One region of the Rhizobium sp. WW22 genome, then DNA from elsewhere that is predicted to be linked to it. Evidence: riboswitches for the same ligand, from Rfam matches in the RefSeq annotation. Region 1 holds a riboswitch; the other holds the start of a gene.
The links. A riboswitch is a leader RNA that binds a small molecule or an ion and turns the genes downstream of it on or off. The one in region 1 is predicted to bind cobalamin.
Positions count from the first base shown of each region.

Region 2: another riboswitch for cobalamin. It lies ahead of ACK83U_RS26600 (ABC transporter substrate-binding protein); the one in region 1 lies ahead of nrdH (glutaredoxin-like protein NrdH).

Region 1 covers NZ_CP178199.1:1,327,516-1,335,233, forward strand. Annotated here, with positions in the region: gene nrdE (class 1b ribonucleoside-diphosphate reductase subunit alpha) at 1-916, opposite strand, end outside; gene nrdI (class Ib ribonucleoside-diphosphate reductase assembly flavoprotein NrdI) at 1,033-1,428, opposite strand; gene nrdH (glutaredoxin-like protein NrdH) at 1,440-1,661, opposite strand; cobalamin riboswitch at 1,910-2,128, opposite strand; gene ACK83U_RS25085 (FUSC family protein) at 2,250-3,347, opposite strand; gene ACK83U_RS25090 (DUF1269 domain-containing protein) at 3,572-4,114, opposite strand; gene ACK83U_RS25095 (hypothetical protein) at 4,166-4,456, opposite strand; gene ACK83U_RS25100 (hypothetical protein) at 4,738-5,004, shown strand; gene ACK83U_RS25105 (pyridoxamine 5'-phosphate oxidase family protein) at 5,068-5,547, shown strand; gene ACK83U_RS25110 (hypothetical protein) at 5,622-5,846, opposite strand; gene ACK83U_RS25115 (putative nucleotide-diphospho-sugar transferase) at 6,420-7,223, shown strand; gene ACK83U_RS25120 (phytanoyl-CoA dioxygenase family protein) at 7,225-7,718, opposite strand, start outside.
Region 2 covers NZ_CP178199.1:1,635,983-1,643,700, forward strand. Annotated here, with positions in the region: gene ACK83U_RS26585 (DUF882 domain-containing protein) at 94-1,428, shown strand; partial or broken gene ACK83U_RS26590 (ABC transporter ATP-binding protein) at 1,524-2,287, opposite strand; gene ACK83U_RS26595 (iron ABC transporter permease) at 2,284-3,321, opposite strand; gene ACK83U_RS26600 (ABC transporter substrate-binding protein) at 3,325-4,341, opposite strand; cobalamin riboswitch at 4,506-4,762, opposite strand; gene ACK83U_RS26605 (GGDEF domain-containing protein) at 4,844-5,989, opposite strand; gene ACK83U_RS26610 (hypothetical protein) at 6,154-6,558, shown strand; gene ACK83U_RS26615 (PepSY-associated TM helix domain-containing protein) at 6,786-7,718, shown strand, end outside.

The DNA of each region.
Region 1 (7,718 bases):
CCGAAATCTCGGTAAACGGCACGCCGTAGACGCGCTCCACATCATAGGGCGAGAAGAGATACATGTCCTCGTTGTTCTTCGCGAGCTCGAAGGTGATGTCGGGAATGACCACGCCGAGCGACAGCGTCTTGATGCGGATCTTCTCGTCGGCATTTTCGCGCTTGGTATCGAGGAAGCGCATGATGTCGGGATGGTGAGCGTTCAGGTAGACGGCGCCCGCCCCTTGCCGCGCCCCAAGCTGGTTGGCGTAGGAGAAGGAGTCTTCCAGCAGCTTCATGACGGGAATGATGCCGGACGACTGGTTCTCGATGTGCTTGATCGGCGCACCGGCCTCACGGATGTTGGTGAGCGATAGCGCCACGCCTCCGCCGCGTTTCGAAAGCTGCAGAGCCGAGTTAATGGCGCGGCCAATCGATTCCATATTGTCTTCGACACGCAGCAGGAAGCAGGAGACCAGCTCTCCGCGCTGCTTCTTGCCGGCATTGAGGAAGGTCGGCGTTGCCGGCTGGAACCGGCCGGAGATGATCTCGTCGACCAGATCGCGGGCAAGTTGCTCGCTGCCCTGCGCCAGCGTCAGCGCGACCATGCAGATGCGGTCTTCATAACGCTCGAGATAACGTTTTCCGTCGAAGGTCTTCAGCGTGTAGCTGGTGTAGTATTTGAAGGCGCCGAGGAAAGTCGGGAAACGGAACTTCTTCGCATAGGCGTGATCGAAGAGATCGCGCACGAAATTGAAGGAATATTGGTCGAGCACCTCCTGCTCATAATAACCTTCCGTCACCAGATAATCGAGCTTTTCCCTAAGGTTATGGAAAAAGACCGTGTTCTGGTTAACGTGCTGCAGGAAGTATTGCTTCGCCGCCATGCGATCCTTGTCGAGCTGGATTTTTCCGTGCTCGTCATAGAGGTTCAGCATGGCGTTCAGGGCGTGATAATCCAACGCCGTCTCCGGGGCCTTTGCCGGGCGGTCATTCGCGGGAGCAGGAAAAGTGCTCTGCGTTTTTTCGCCGGCATCTCGCGACAAAGAAGAGCTTAGCGTGTCCAAAATCGTTCCAATCCGTGTCTGACATTGGCGACATCCTCATCTGTGCCCAGAAGTTCGAACCGATAGAGATACGGTACCTGGCATTTGGCAGAGATGATGTCGCCGGCGATCCCATAGGTCGCGCCGAAGTTGCTGTTGCCCGCGGCGATGACCCCGCGGATGTTCGAACGGTTGCCCGCATCGTTGAGGAAGCGGATCACCTGCTTGGGCACGGCCCCCTTGCCGCCTTCGCCGCAATAGGTCGGGACGATCAGGACGTAGGGCGAGGTCGCACGAAACTCGTCGCCCGCGGCAAGCGGGATACGAGCAGCCGGCAATGCGAGCTTGACAACGAAGCGATGGGTATTTTCCGACCGGCTGGAGAAATAGACGATCTCGCCCACGGCCCGGATCCTTAAGCGAGGGTGCTGATCATGTCGGGACGGAAGCCGGCCCAATGCAGTTTACCGGCGACAACAACCGGAACCTGACGATAGCCGAGACCTTGCACCAGCTCATAGGCGGCGGCATCGGTCGATACGTCGACGATGGTGTAGTCGATGCCTTGGCGATCAAGCGCGCGGGTGGTTGCCGTGCACTGGACACAGGCGGGTTTGCTGTAGACGGTAATGCTCATGAGGTATCCTCGTATGGATGGGCACAGAAAATCGCTCGGGCATCGGATGATGCCCGCTCGGCGGGTGAAAAGTGGACGTAAGCCTAGCCGGCGGCCGGACGCATTTCAGCGGCCGTCATTCGCGCGGGCGACTATGAATACTCAATAACATGGACTTCACCCCGAAGTTATTCATGCGGGGTCTTCAAGGAAGCGATGACGGCGATCCTGCCGCATGAACCATCGCTCGCCAGTCGGACACCCCGCCCGTGGACGTTGTTGCTCAAGGCAGGTCTCCTGGCTCGCGGGTCATAACATTCGTCCTGTCTTCCCAAGACACAAGGCCTCAGTGACGTCATCAAACGAATGCTCGCCGCTCACAGTTGCGGGGGCAGCTCCGGCTTGGCAATCGTCATGCTCGCCGACCGGATTCCCATCTTAGCCTCCAATCCTTGCGAATCAGAAGAACCTCGAACACTATATATAGTATCCTCGGTTAAAATTGCGTCAACTGCTTCGACAGCCTCAATCAGATTTCCATGTTGATGGATGTCGACCATCGCACCCAACGCAGAGACTTGGGACTGGCCAAAAACAGGCTGGAGCCTTTCAATTGACGTTGCTTTCGCGGATGCGGTCGGCGAGATCGAGAAAATTCTGGCGCATGCGTCGCAATGTGAAATCGAGACCGAACAACCGGCCCGTTTCGCTAAATCCCATCGATTGGGCAGCCTCGGAAGTCTGAAGAGTGCTGAACGCGGCGTCGAAAGCCGCGTCGCCTGCCGAAAGCACATCCGGATCGATTTCGCCACCGGCACGCAACGCCCGGCCGCATGCCTCCGCAAAACGGGCCTGTGCCTCCAGCATTCCGCCTGCCTGCGGCCCGATCGCCTCGACAATCGCCGGCGGGAAAGGTGTTTCCACGATGTGGCTGAGATAGGTCATGTCGTTGCGGATGCGCCAGAGCGAACGGGGAATGGCCTCCGAAATTCCCTGTCGTGTCAGCCAGAAGGCGCGCTCGCGCTGCGCGTCGCTCAAAAGCGCTTCTGTCGCCATCAAGGACTGACGCAGGGCGATATTTGCCTCGGTGGCCGATACCGGCTCCCCCTTTTCGACGCCGGCTGCGAGCCTTCGCAAGATCTGCGCCATGACATCGAGTGCCGACCCGAAGCGATCCAAAACCATGGTCCGCGAGCGCGTCGGCAGGATGAACAGGCTGGCGAGCACGCCGACGACACCGCCCAGGGTAATTTCGGCGATGCGATCGATCACGAAAATCTCGACGGGAACGGCGGCGGAATGTGTCAGCATGACGATCGCGGCCGTCAGTCCGGCATTGCGCAGACGAGGCACGCGCACCGCCACGAAACTTGAAACGCCGACGACGCAGATCAGGGCAATGCCAATCGCAAGCGGCTGCTGCGGCGTGACGAATACCGCAATACCTCCGAGCACGGCGCCAGCGACTGTCGCAACCAGCCGGTCGAAAGCCGCTCCGGCGGTCGCGCCCACCGACGCCTGCATGACGATCAGTACCGTGAAGACGGCCCAATAGCCCTGCTGGAGATGAAGATGCTGTGAAATGGCATAGGTGATCGTGCACGCGATCATAACCCTTAGCGCCTGCAGCGCCGCGCGTTTGGTCTGAATCAGCGATGTCTTGGGTTTTGACGGCGGCTGGCTTTGACGAATTACAGGATCGGTCATCGCGCAAGTTTTCGCCTGGAAACGTGTGCTGACAATGGCCGTCCGGGGCTTGCCCTCTCCCTGCTGCCGCTAGTGAATGACCGCATGACCTACAATGGCAGTATTTGCGCGATTAGGGAAGGCGCGCAGGTAATGCGAGCGCGCCGTTCAATCCTTGAGCCACCGCGCTTCCTGGACGAAAGCACGGCCTCCGCCGACAACAGGAGTAGAGATCGGATTTACGTTCAGACGGTGGCGGAAGCCTCGGACGTCGGTGAGGTCTCGTCGACAAGCACCTGGCGCAGCCGCGCCTCCTGCTCGGGCGACAGCGAGGTGCGCAGCAGCCGCGCATGCTCGCCCTTGAATTCGGCAAGCACCTTTTCCGGTTGAACCTTGCGGATCAGGAGGAAAAGCGCGGAACTCTTCGCCGGAATGGTTTCGGCCAGACGCTTCATAAGATCGTCGTCGATACCGTAATCGGCCATCGATCCGGCAAGAGCGCCGGAGCCGGCACCGATTGCACCGCCGACGACGAGCCCAGCAAGAGGATTGAGGAAAAGCAGACCAACGAGCGAACCCCAGAGAGCGCCCGAAAGACCACCGCTTGCGGCGCCTGCCGCCGTGAGATTGACACTCTGCTTCAGACGAACCTTTCCGGATTCATCACGAACGGCGATGACGGCATCCTCCAGATCGATCAGATATTCTTTTTCGAGCTGAACGAGCCGGTTCAGGACAGCGTCCGCTTTGTCTGCATCATCGAAACCAAGCACAATAAGTTCTGACATCGAAATCCTCCGGGTCGTGTTGTCGAAACGTGAAATGAGGCGTGAGGCCCCTTAGTGAACAGCCGTACTGACCAATCGGTAAGGATGAGTAGCATTGAACTGCGAGATCATTGCGACAGCCTGTTGCAAAAGCCGTTCGGCATTTTCCGGATCGTCGCGGGCAAGCTCATCTGCATTGACGCGGATCGCTTCGGCCATATTGGTGGAAAGAATGGCGAATTGCTTGTTGCCTTCGACGAGGGCCTCGCGTGCATTGCCTTCCAACGTCTTCGCAACATCGATGAGAATTTCCTCGCGCTCTTCGACGCTGAGTTCTTCGATGGTTTTTGTTCTTTCTTCCATTTTGGTCACTCCTGACAGACGTGATTGTGACCGAGCTCATAAAGCCTCGGCTGCCACTCACTTAGGAAGACGCAAATTCGGGTTCAAGGTTCCATTCCGCCCAACCTTCCGGCTTCCATCGACAAAGGAAATCGGTGTTTGCCTCGCGAGTACGGAACAATGAGCGCGCCGCGCGGTTTGACCGACATGGCCGATCGCCCCCGCACCACGGAAGGCTCTCTGCCGCGCCATTTTCAAAAATGACGCGAGACTTCGCGGACCAGACGAACAGGATGAGCGAAATGACAGACATGCGACGCGACAATGGCAACGCGAAGACCGAGCATGACGCGACCCGCAATCGCGCCGGATCGGTTCCCGCCGACCAGACCAAAGGTGAGATCGATGCGGCGTCGGAACACGTCAAAGAGCGCGCTCCTGACGACGTGCCTAATATCGAAGCGGAAAAAGAAGCCGTCCGCCAGCATGGCGACGCCTTCGTCGTGAAGAGCGACCTCGACGATGCGGACCAGCGTGAAGCCGCACCGGGCACTCGCGAACAGCCGTAGGCCCCTTCATCGGATGATCTCAGCTCAACTCCCTCTCTTTGCAATCGAAACCAGGAGACAGCCATGACGGACACCGACGACAACGCCCGCGTTTGGGAGCTGGTCGACAAGATCGGCTTTTGCATGCTGACCACGCAAATATCCGGAAGCCTGCGCGCTCGGCCGATGGCCGCTCATCCCGAACCGATCGAAAACGCGATCTATTTCCTGACGGATGTCGCGGGCCACAAGGATGAGGAGATCGCGCGCTGGCCGAATGTCTGCCTCGCCTTCGCCGACACCCGGGGTCAAAAATATGTTTCGATATCCGGGACAGCTGAAGTCGGCAACGACCGCGAACGCGTCAAGGATCTCTGGTCCACAGGCGCCAGAGCGTGGTGGGACAGTGCCGACGATCCCTCGATCCGCGTTTTGAAGGTAACGCCTGTTTTCGCCGAATACTGGGATAGCCCCGGCAGCATCATCAGCTACATCAAGATGGCGGCGGCTGCAGTCTCGAATTCGAGACCCGACATGGGTGACAATGCGAAGGTCGAGCTTTAAGAATATTAGAGCCTGCAGCCATGCCGCATATAGGTGGCGGCATGGCTAGCATCGGGCCTTGAAAACGCCAATTGCTACTCTTCCCATTCCTCGTCGTCGGCGGAAAGCAGCTCCACCAGCGCAGCGACCTTACCGGCCGGCAGATGGCGGCCCTCGCCGATCAAAGCCTCATCGCTGTTGACCCAAGCCCATGCCTCGGACAGGTCCGTCGGCGTTGCGCCTGTCGCAACGATATCGGCGATAAGGGTCTCGTCGACAGGGCCGAGTACGGCGGTGACGTCTTGCGAGGTCAATGTCATGTCCTGCTCCTCTTCCTGTTTGTCAGACCATGAACATCCCTGAAATATAGAAACGCGAGGATCAACTTCCACCCGCAACCAAGCTGCGGGGACATAAAGTATTTCCGTTAAATAATTGAAATATCTAGATAAACACCTTCATTTCCAGCAAAAGAAAATCTTGCCGAGATGAACTGTGTCCAGGCTCAACGGCTTTCTACGAAAAGCAAGGGGAGCGGTCTTGAACTGCTCAGAATGTTGGGCCGGCTGCGCCGCTCTTCAGCGTGAAATAAGCAAAGGCTGCTACGAAAAACGCAATGACGGCCAGGATCGCCAACAAACGCTTGAGCCAGGGAGGCGTTTGTCTCGGCGGTTTCGGCTTCGGACGACGTTCAAACTTGATGACATTATCGGACATGACAATCGATTAGCGAAGATCAAACGGTTTGCCAATCCGGTACGGACGTCACCGGTGTGACGTTTCCGAAATTGGCCAGACTAAATGCTCCATTCATCCAAACTCTCAATCTTGTCCGCAACGCTTCGTGGTGGCGGATATTCGATTGAAGCTCATAAACCCCCGAAGGTGCCTTCTTGAATATCCTCAATAAAATTCGCCCGTGGAGCCCGCAGCAACGCGCATTGATTGTCCCCTTCCCGGCAAAACAGGATCTGGCCGAACGCAAATCCACGACCACCAGCGCCGACGGCCCGATTGTGGCGTTTTTCACTGAGGGCAGTTTTTACGAACAGGAAAAGGAGCGTATGGCCCATTCGGCCGAGCGGATCGGGCTGAAGGTCTATGCAACGGCAGTGCCCAGCGCCGGCAGCTGGGTATTGAATGCCGGGCTGAAACCGGGTTTCCTGCTTCAGGAAAGAGCAAGGCTGCGCGGGCCTTTGCTCTACGTCGACGTCGACGCCGTCTTCCACCGCAATCCCTGGCCGGAGCTTCGTAAACTCGAATGCGACATTGCCGTCTATTATGAAGGCGATGAGCGCCTTATCAGCGCGACCATTCTTATCAACGATACGCCTGGCGCGGCGCAACTCATCGAGCGCTGGCGGGAAGGATGCCTTGCCAAGCCCGACGTGTGGGATCAGGTCGTTCTGGAGGAAATCATCACCGAGGATGCGGCAAGCGCGAAGCCGCAATTCAAGGTGGCGAAATTGCCTGCCTCCTTCTGCTGGATATTCGACCGGGTCGAAAATGGGTCTGTCGGCGAAGTCTTCATCGAGCAGCTACAGGCAAGCCGCGAGGCGACCAAGCGCAAACGCTGGTTTGGCCGCATCGGCAAACGGCTCAAGCGCCGTCGTGATCGTGTCGAGGAAATCGAACGCGTGCTAAAGGATGACAATTGGAGCACGCTTCGAACGAGCCTACAACAGGATCAAACCTGAATCACAGCATGTCGCCGAGCGTCCAGTGATTGTTCCATCGCGCATCGATCTCGTCCTCGACATTCTGATAGCGAATATCTGTGGAAAGGCGCAGTCTGCGCTGCCCGTCCTGGTTGGTGGTCGAGGCGTGGATCATGAATGGTGAATGGAGCATGACGTCGCCTGTCTCATAGTCGGCGACCAGCCAGCGCGTATTGAAGCGTTCCGCCATGTCGGGCAGATCCTTCGAGACCCAGCCACCCTTCGTCATGTTTCGATTATAGGCGCTAACGCGTTCCTCAGGACTGAGATCCTTGTTCTTTTCGCTGAACTCGCGCTCCATCCGGGCACCGATGACATGCGATCCTTCCAAATAGGTCAGCCCGCCCATTTCGACGGGGATATCGCCGATCGGTATCCAGGCCGTGACGATCCGGCTGGTGCCGCCGCGAAGATAGACCAGATCGTAGTGGGCTGGTGTCGCCGTCGTCGTTCCCGGCCGGACGTGGCGCATGA
Region 2 (7,718 bases), 310 kb from region 1:
GGGATTTGTTGACCATAATTGGAGGGTATAGCGATGCCGCAGGCGCGGCGCCTCTGATTTCTGTTTCTCTTAGCAAGGGCGAAAGTCGTATCCGTGCATCACGTGATCTTTTCCATTCCGGCGGCATTTTTCGCCACGACTTTCTCGTTCATCGCTTTCCGGGTGGCGCTGATCGCGATGCTGATGCTCGGCGCCTTTGCCGGTTCGGCGGCGGCCGAGGACAGGGCACTCAAGCTCTTCTTCACGCATACGGGGGAAAGGTCGACCATCGTCTTCAAGCGTAACGGCAAATATGACCCGCGCGGCCTTGCTCAAATCAACCGCTTCTTGCGCGACTGGCGAAAGAACGAGCCGACCAGGATCGATCCGGAATTGCTCGATCTCGTCTGGGAAGTCTACCGCCGCAGTGGCGCCAAAGAGTCCATTCACGTGGTTTCGGCCTACCGCTCTCCGTCGACCAACAGCATGCTGCGCAACCGCTCGCGCAGCTCCGGCGTTGCCAAGCACAGCCAGCACACGCTCGGCAAGGCAATGGATTTTTACATTCCCGGCGTAAAGCTCGCGAGCTTGCGCGCAATCGCCATGCAGATGCAGATCGGCGGCGTGGGCTTCTATCCCAATTCCGGCTCGCCCTTCGTGCATCTGGATGTTGGCGGAGTGCGCGCATGGCCGAGAATGTCGCGCCAGGAGCTTGCGCGGCTTTTCCCCAATGGACAGACGCTTCACGTGCCGGCAGATGGCAGGCCACTGCCGGGTTACGACGTAGCGGTCGCACAATCCAAAAAGCGCCCTTCCCAGATGGCGAGCAAAATCACGGCCGTTGATGACGATAGCGACGATGCCGGATCATTCACAGCGTCTCGCAACGTCGAACCCGACCGCAGCCTTTTGACCAGCATGCTGCCAACCCCCAGAAGCCGGGCCGTGGATGGGCTGGAAGCTCAGCTTGGCAAGCGGGTGGCTGAGGAAAGCAAGACCCAACCCTTTGCCGACCTCGCGGCCTATGCCGTTCCGCTGCCGGCGTGGCGGCCGACCAGCAGCATCGTCGTCATCCCCACGACCGCGCCGGAAAGACCAGCTCCCACTGCCGTGCTCGCCAGCCTGGTCGTGGGACGCAGCAACGCTGGAAAGCTCGTCGTGTCTGACAATGTGGAGAATACGGCCGAGAGCGCCATGGCAAAGATGCAGCCGATCGCTGCCCTTCCCTCGGCGGCTGCGCAAGATGTCTCAGCCGGTGTAGGAGACATGTCGACGGGGGCGATCGTCGCCTGGGCTTTGCGTCCGCCAGGCATGGCCGTCGACATGACGCTACCAGGCCTCGTCAGCGCGCCCATTCCGATGCACGACGACATGGCGGAGGCCCAAGCCGGAGCCATCAGCTATGATGGCGACGATTTCGACGTCGAGCGGTTCGGCTTCGAAGGCTGAGGCGAACTCGCACCATCTAGTAATACGATGCGCCCCGGTCGGAATTGCTCAGACCGGGGCGATCCATTTTATTTCGCGATCGCGACAGATGCCACTCAACCCGCCATGTATTGAATGTTGCAGCGGCCGTGCACTGAAGATTTCTGCACATGCGCGCGCACCCCGAAAACGCGCTCGATTAACTCCTGCGTCAGCACCTCTTCAGGCGGGCCTGCCGCAACGACCTCGCCATTTTGCAAAACAGCAAGGCTGTCGCAAAACATGGCCGCGAGATTGAGATCGTGCAGCGCCACGATGGAGGTGACATCGAGCTTGGAGACCAGGCCGAGAATATCGAGCTGATGTTGGATATCGAGATGGTTCGTCGGCTCGTCAAGCAGAAGTTCGCTTGGAGTCTGGGCAAGCGCCCTCGCAATATGGACGCGCTGTCGTTCACCGCCCGATAAAGTTTGCCACGGCTGACCGGCGCGGCCTTGCATACCGACACGGGCAAGCGCATCGGAAACCGCCGCATCGTCGTGAGCGCTCCAGGCCGATAGGGACCGCGATGCGGCGTACGGCCGAGACGGACGACGTCCATCACTGTCACCTGCGTATCGGTCGTCGCCTGCTGCTCGACCAGCGCGATGCGGCGGGCAATATCGCTCCGCGAGATCGAGGCAATATCGCTACCGCCGAGCCGGATGACCCCGCTTTTGACCTTCCGCAGCCGGCAGATCAGCCTGAGCAGGCTGGATTTACCCGAGCCGTTCGGCCCAAGGAGCCCAAGCACCTTGCCTTTTTCCACCGTCAGACTGACGCCGTTGACGATGAGGCTATTGCCGGCTGCAAAGGTTACCGTGTCCACAGCAATGCTCATGCCGTCCTCCGGGTGCGATAGAGAATGAGGGCGAAGGCCGGAGCCCCGAACAAGGCCGTGACGACGCCGATCGGCAGAATCTGCTGGGGAATGATGACCCGCGAGATGATATCGGCGGCGACCATGAAGATGGCGCCGGCCAGAGCCGCTGCCGGCAAAAGCCGGTCATGGCTCGGCCCGACAACGAAGCGGGCCGCATGCGGAATGACGAGCCCGACGAAACCGATGGAGCCGACGATGCTGACGACCGCTGCCGTCATGAAAGCCGTCACGCCGAGCAGAACGACTTGGGCGCGCTTGACCGCAATGCCAAGCGATGCGGCAGCATCCGTGCCGAAGATGAAGGCATCGAGCACGCGGACATGCGCCATGCAGACGGCGAAGCCGATGATGGCGACCGGCCCGGAAAGATAAACGTCCGGCCAGCGCACGCCGCTCATGGAGCCGAGAAGCCAGAACATGACGCCCCTCGCCTGCTCCGCATTGGCCGAGGTGGTGACGATATAGGAGGTGAGCGCGTTGAAAAGCTGCGAACCGGCGACGCCGCATAGAATGATGCGCTCGCTCGTGCCACCGACCCCGGCGGCAAGCAGGCCGACGAAAAGAAAGGCTGCAACTGCGCCGAGGAAGGCGCCGCCGGAAAGGCCGAGAATGCCGTAGCCAAGACCGAGGATCATGATGCAGACCGCTCCGGTGGAGGCGCCGGCGGAAATGCCCAGCACAAAGGGTTCGGCGAGCGGATTGCGCAGCAACGCCTGCAAGACCACCCCGCTCAAGGCAAGCGACGCACCGGTGCTTGCAGCAACGAGCGCGCGGCTCAGGCGATAGTCCCAGACGATCCCCTGATGGATCCGGCTGAGTTCGAAGCTCGTTCCGAACAACCGGTTCGAAACGGCCTTTACTGTGGTCGACAGCGGGATCGAAATCTCGCCGATCGATACGGCGAGGCTGATCATGAATGCCAGAAGAATGACGGCAGCCATGGCGAGCGCCAAGAGCGCCCACCATGCCCTGCGTTTTGCGGCGAGACCCATATCTTACTGCGCCAGGCCGAAGGACTTGATGCCCTTGGCCAATACTTCAATGCCGTCGATGGTGCGGATGGTCGGGTTCATCGACTGCGCATCCATCATGACGAAACGCTTGTTCTTAACGGCGTCGAGCTGGCTGGTGACTGGATCTTTTTCGAGGAAATCGACTTTGACCTTCGGATCGTCGGCCGCATAGCGGCGGCGGTCCATGGTGGCTATGACGATCACGGCCGGGTTGGCCTGCGAAATGGTTTCCCACCCGACCATCGGCCATTCTTCTTCCGTCGTCACCACGTTTCTGGCGCCGAGCGTCTTCAGGATATAGGCCGGCGCGCTGTTCTTGCCGGCGATATAGGCATCGCCATTGACCTCCTTGCTGGAGAACCAGAACACGATCGGAAGATCCTTGGCCTTGGCAGCGGCAATCGAAGCGACTGCATCCGCCTCGCGCTTTTTCAGATCCGCGATCAGGGCATCGCCGCGATCCCTAACGTCGAAGATCTGCGAGAGCTCGGCGATTTCGTGATAGACCAGATCCATCGTGAAAAGCTCCTTGCGCACACCATCGCCGCCATCGGTATTGACCTTGGCGACACAATCGGTCGGAGCAACATAGGTATTGATCCCGAGTTCCGAAAATTGCTGGCGTGTGCCGACGGAACCCTGCGCGCCGACATGCCATTCGAATTCGGCAGCGACGAGATCCGGAGCCTTGCCAACGACGGATTCGAAGCTCGGATCGTTATCGGCGAGCCGCGGGATCTTGCCGTTGACTTCGGCATATTGCGGCAGAACCGGGCCGACCCAGACCGCCGTTCCGGCAATCTTGTCGGCAAGGCCGAGCGAAAAGAGGATTTCACTCATGCCCTGGCCGATCGAAACGATCTTGGCCGGAGCCTTTTCAAAAGTGACCTTCTGACCGCAATTATCGATGGTGAGAGGATATTGGGTGGCGGCAAAACCGGAGCCGGCAAAACCGGTCAGCCCAAGTGCAAATGCAATGGTCGTCAAAAAATGGCGCATGAAAGGTCTCGATAGGATTAAGGAAACGGGGCGGCGTCAGCGCGATCGCGCTGAGAAAGACGGCCGCCGGCTGCGGAGATCCCAATCAAGGCCGATAGGTGTCGGATAATGTCGAAGGCGCAGGTCAATCATTCTCTGTCCTTTCCGAGCATCCCCGCCCGGCTGATTGGATCGTGATCGACGGCAGGTCTCCTGGCTTGCGGATATCTGACTATCATCGGCCTTCCCGCAAGCATGCTTGCAGTGGCGCGGCTCAAAGCCTCAGGAAGGAACCAGCAGGCTGGTCATTCCCGGATGATCGGCAATCCGCTTACAGTTGCGGGGGCAGCCACGGTCTAGGTCCCGCTTGGGTCATCCTCACCGTGTTCCCTATTAATCCCCGCGGAGTCTTCCTTGGGGAACCGTCACGTCCAGTTATTCCGGACTGCCCCGTTCCGTCAAGGACGCTTGGATAGAAATGAGACAGAGCACGCCATGCCCATGGGAAGGAAAGGCGGCGGGCCTATGCGGCCTCTGCCAGTTCCACACGATTTCTCCCGCCCGCCTTCGCCCGATAGAGCGCCTTGTCGGCGGCCTCGAGCACATGTTTGAAATCTGTCGTCGGTTCGAGGGAGCAGGCGATGCCGATGCTGACCGTGACATGGACGGCCTCCTGCTCGAACATCAAGGTCGTGTCCTCGATGTCCTTGCGAATTTTCTCCGCGACGGCAGCGGCGGCTCGCGTATCGGTGTTGGGCAGCAGCACGACGATCTCCTCGCCGCCATAACGGGCGGCAATATCAGTCTTGCGGACGGTTTGCCTGATGACATCGGCCAACCGCGCCAGAACGGTGTCACCGAAGGAATGGCCCCAGCTATCGTTGATCTTCTTGAAGTGATCGATATCGAGCATGATGATCGAGAAGGGGATACGCCGCATACCCGCTTCCTTGCTGCATCGATCGCCTTCGCGCTGCAGCACCCGGCGGTTGGGAAGCCTTGTCAGCGGATCGAGGCTCGCTTCGTTCTCCAGCGCGCGCTGGATGCCAATGCGATATTGCTCCCGCTGCAAGAGATCCGACAACAGCATGACGCCGAGGATATTGACGATCGTCACCGGAAGTGTCGCCGAGATAAGAAGGGCGCGCGCAACCGTCCACGGAAAAAGGAAAACAACCACAATGGATGAACAGGTCGCCAGACCGAACAGAGCCGATCGCCGCCATCCCGTGCCGGTCCATTGCCGCGGCAGCAGAGTGAGTACATAGCCCGCGATTGCAACGATTACGATGCCGGCTACGCCGACCACCGCGCCCATGCCGCCCACCATGTACCGAAACAGCGCCATCATCGCCGCAGCGACAATGGTTCCCAAAAGGCCGCCATAGATTGGCGTAAGGACAAGGAGGATCGACCGGCCATCCTGGATCACACCTGGCATCCATTGGATGGGATCGCCCATGGACAGGATGCCGACCAGCCCGAACAACAGCCCGACGGCCACGGATTTCAAAGCGCCGCGCTCGACGATACGGATGACCCAGGAATAGGCATAGACAATAATCGCCACCTGGCCGAGGACACGTATTAGCGAGATCAGATGTGTTTCGACTTCCATGGCGATTCCCAGTCTTCGCAACGCGCCGCGATAGATGAGCTGCGGCGGCATGGTCGAAGTCCTTATGAGATACCATGCGATCTCTAAAAATAGTTTATATGCCTCTCATCGATCGGCAGTGCGGCGGCATCGCGGCACGAATTGACGCATTGCGCTTGTGATGCGCCTGCCCTATGAATGAAACCTTATCCGCGAATGCGGTGGTGGGGACAAGCATGCGGAAGACGATTTCGCGAACATTTCAGTGGAGCGCGCGCATTCTTTGCGCCGTTGCGCTGTTGCTCGTCGGCTTCGCCCATCAACCGATCGTCGCAACCGCGGACGAAATATCCCCGATCGAGCTTGCCCAGTACCGGCTTCCGGATGGCTCCCTGCCCGTTCTTTGCATCACCTACAAGGATGCCGACGGCAAGGTGCACGGGAAAGCCTACGCACCCGGATGCGAGGCATGCCGGATTGCGTCCGCCGCGATGCTGCCTGCGCCTCCTACCGACATTTGTGAGCGCCTTGCCTCCCCGCGTGGAGAGACGGTCGTCGCACGATCGGAGGCGTTCCACCGCCAGCTTTATCCGCCGAATACAGGCCCGAGAGCACCACCCCTCCCCGACATCGTTGGCTGAACCGGCATTGCGGCTTTCGTCGCGATGCCCGCCGTCAACGCTGCCGCTTGCGCGACCATCACGTCGCGACATCTGAGGATTGGTGTTCACAGCTGCATCTTGCCGAACGAAGCAGGCCGATTGGTCGGCTGCTCAGGGAAAGCAGGCTCACGCCAAACGGCGAACCATCTCGCCGCCCCCTCCTCAGATCGCCCCTTGCGGCAGCCTGCCGATCTTCGGAGGATTTCATGTCTGCCTTTACCGCTGCAGAGCCTGCAGCCGCAGCAACCCACAATATCTCGCTCTATCGCGCGATCTGGCGCTGGCATTTTTTCGCCGGCCTGCTCGTCATCCCTTTTATGCTCAATCTGGCGATCACCGGTTCGTTGTATCTATTCAAGGACCAGATTGCCGATACCTTCTATTCGCATCGCTATCTCGTCACCGAAGCCGGCACCATGCTGCGGCCGCAGCAGATCGCCGACGCGGCGCTTTCGGCCTTTCCGGGCGCGCGCGCAACCTCCTATCACGAAGCGTCGGCGCCGAACCGCTCGGCCTGGATAACGCTGTCCAAGGATGGACAATCGACCATCGTCTACGTCAATCCTTACGATGGCAGCATTCTAGGATCAGTAGGGTCGAAACAGGAGTTCGGCTGGGTCGTCAAGCGCATCCACAGCCTAGAATATTTCGGCAAATGGACCAATCGCCTCATCGAGATCGTCGCGGGCTTTGCTCTCGTCCTCGTGGTGACGGGCATCTATCTGTGGTGGCCGCGCCAGCAGACGGGCGGCGTGCTCACCGTTCGCGGCACCCCATCACGCCGCGTCTTCTGGCGCGACCTACATGCCGTGACGGGAGCGCTTGCCGGCATCCTGATCTTCTTTCTCGCCTTCAGCGGCATGCCGTGGTCCGGCTACTGGGGCGCCAACGTCAATGCCTGGCTGACCGCTCACAATTTCGGAACACCGGCGGCAGTCTGGGACGACGTTCCGAAATCGACAAAGGTCACGCAGGATATCGTCAGCCGCGCCGGCTGGGTCGTCGAAAACGCGCCCGTTCCGCTCTCCGATATCGCGGCGCAATCGGCCGAGCCGATCGGTCTCGATAAGGCCGTCGACGTCATGCATGGGCTGGGCATGGTCGCCGGCTCGGATCTTGCGATCCCATCAGATGGGACC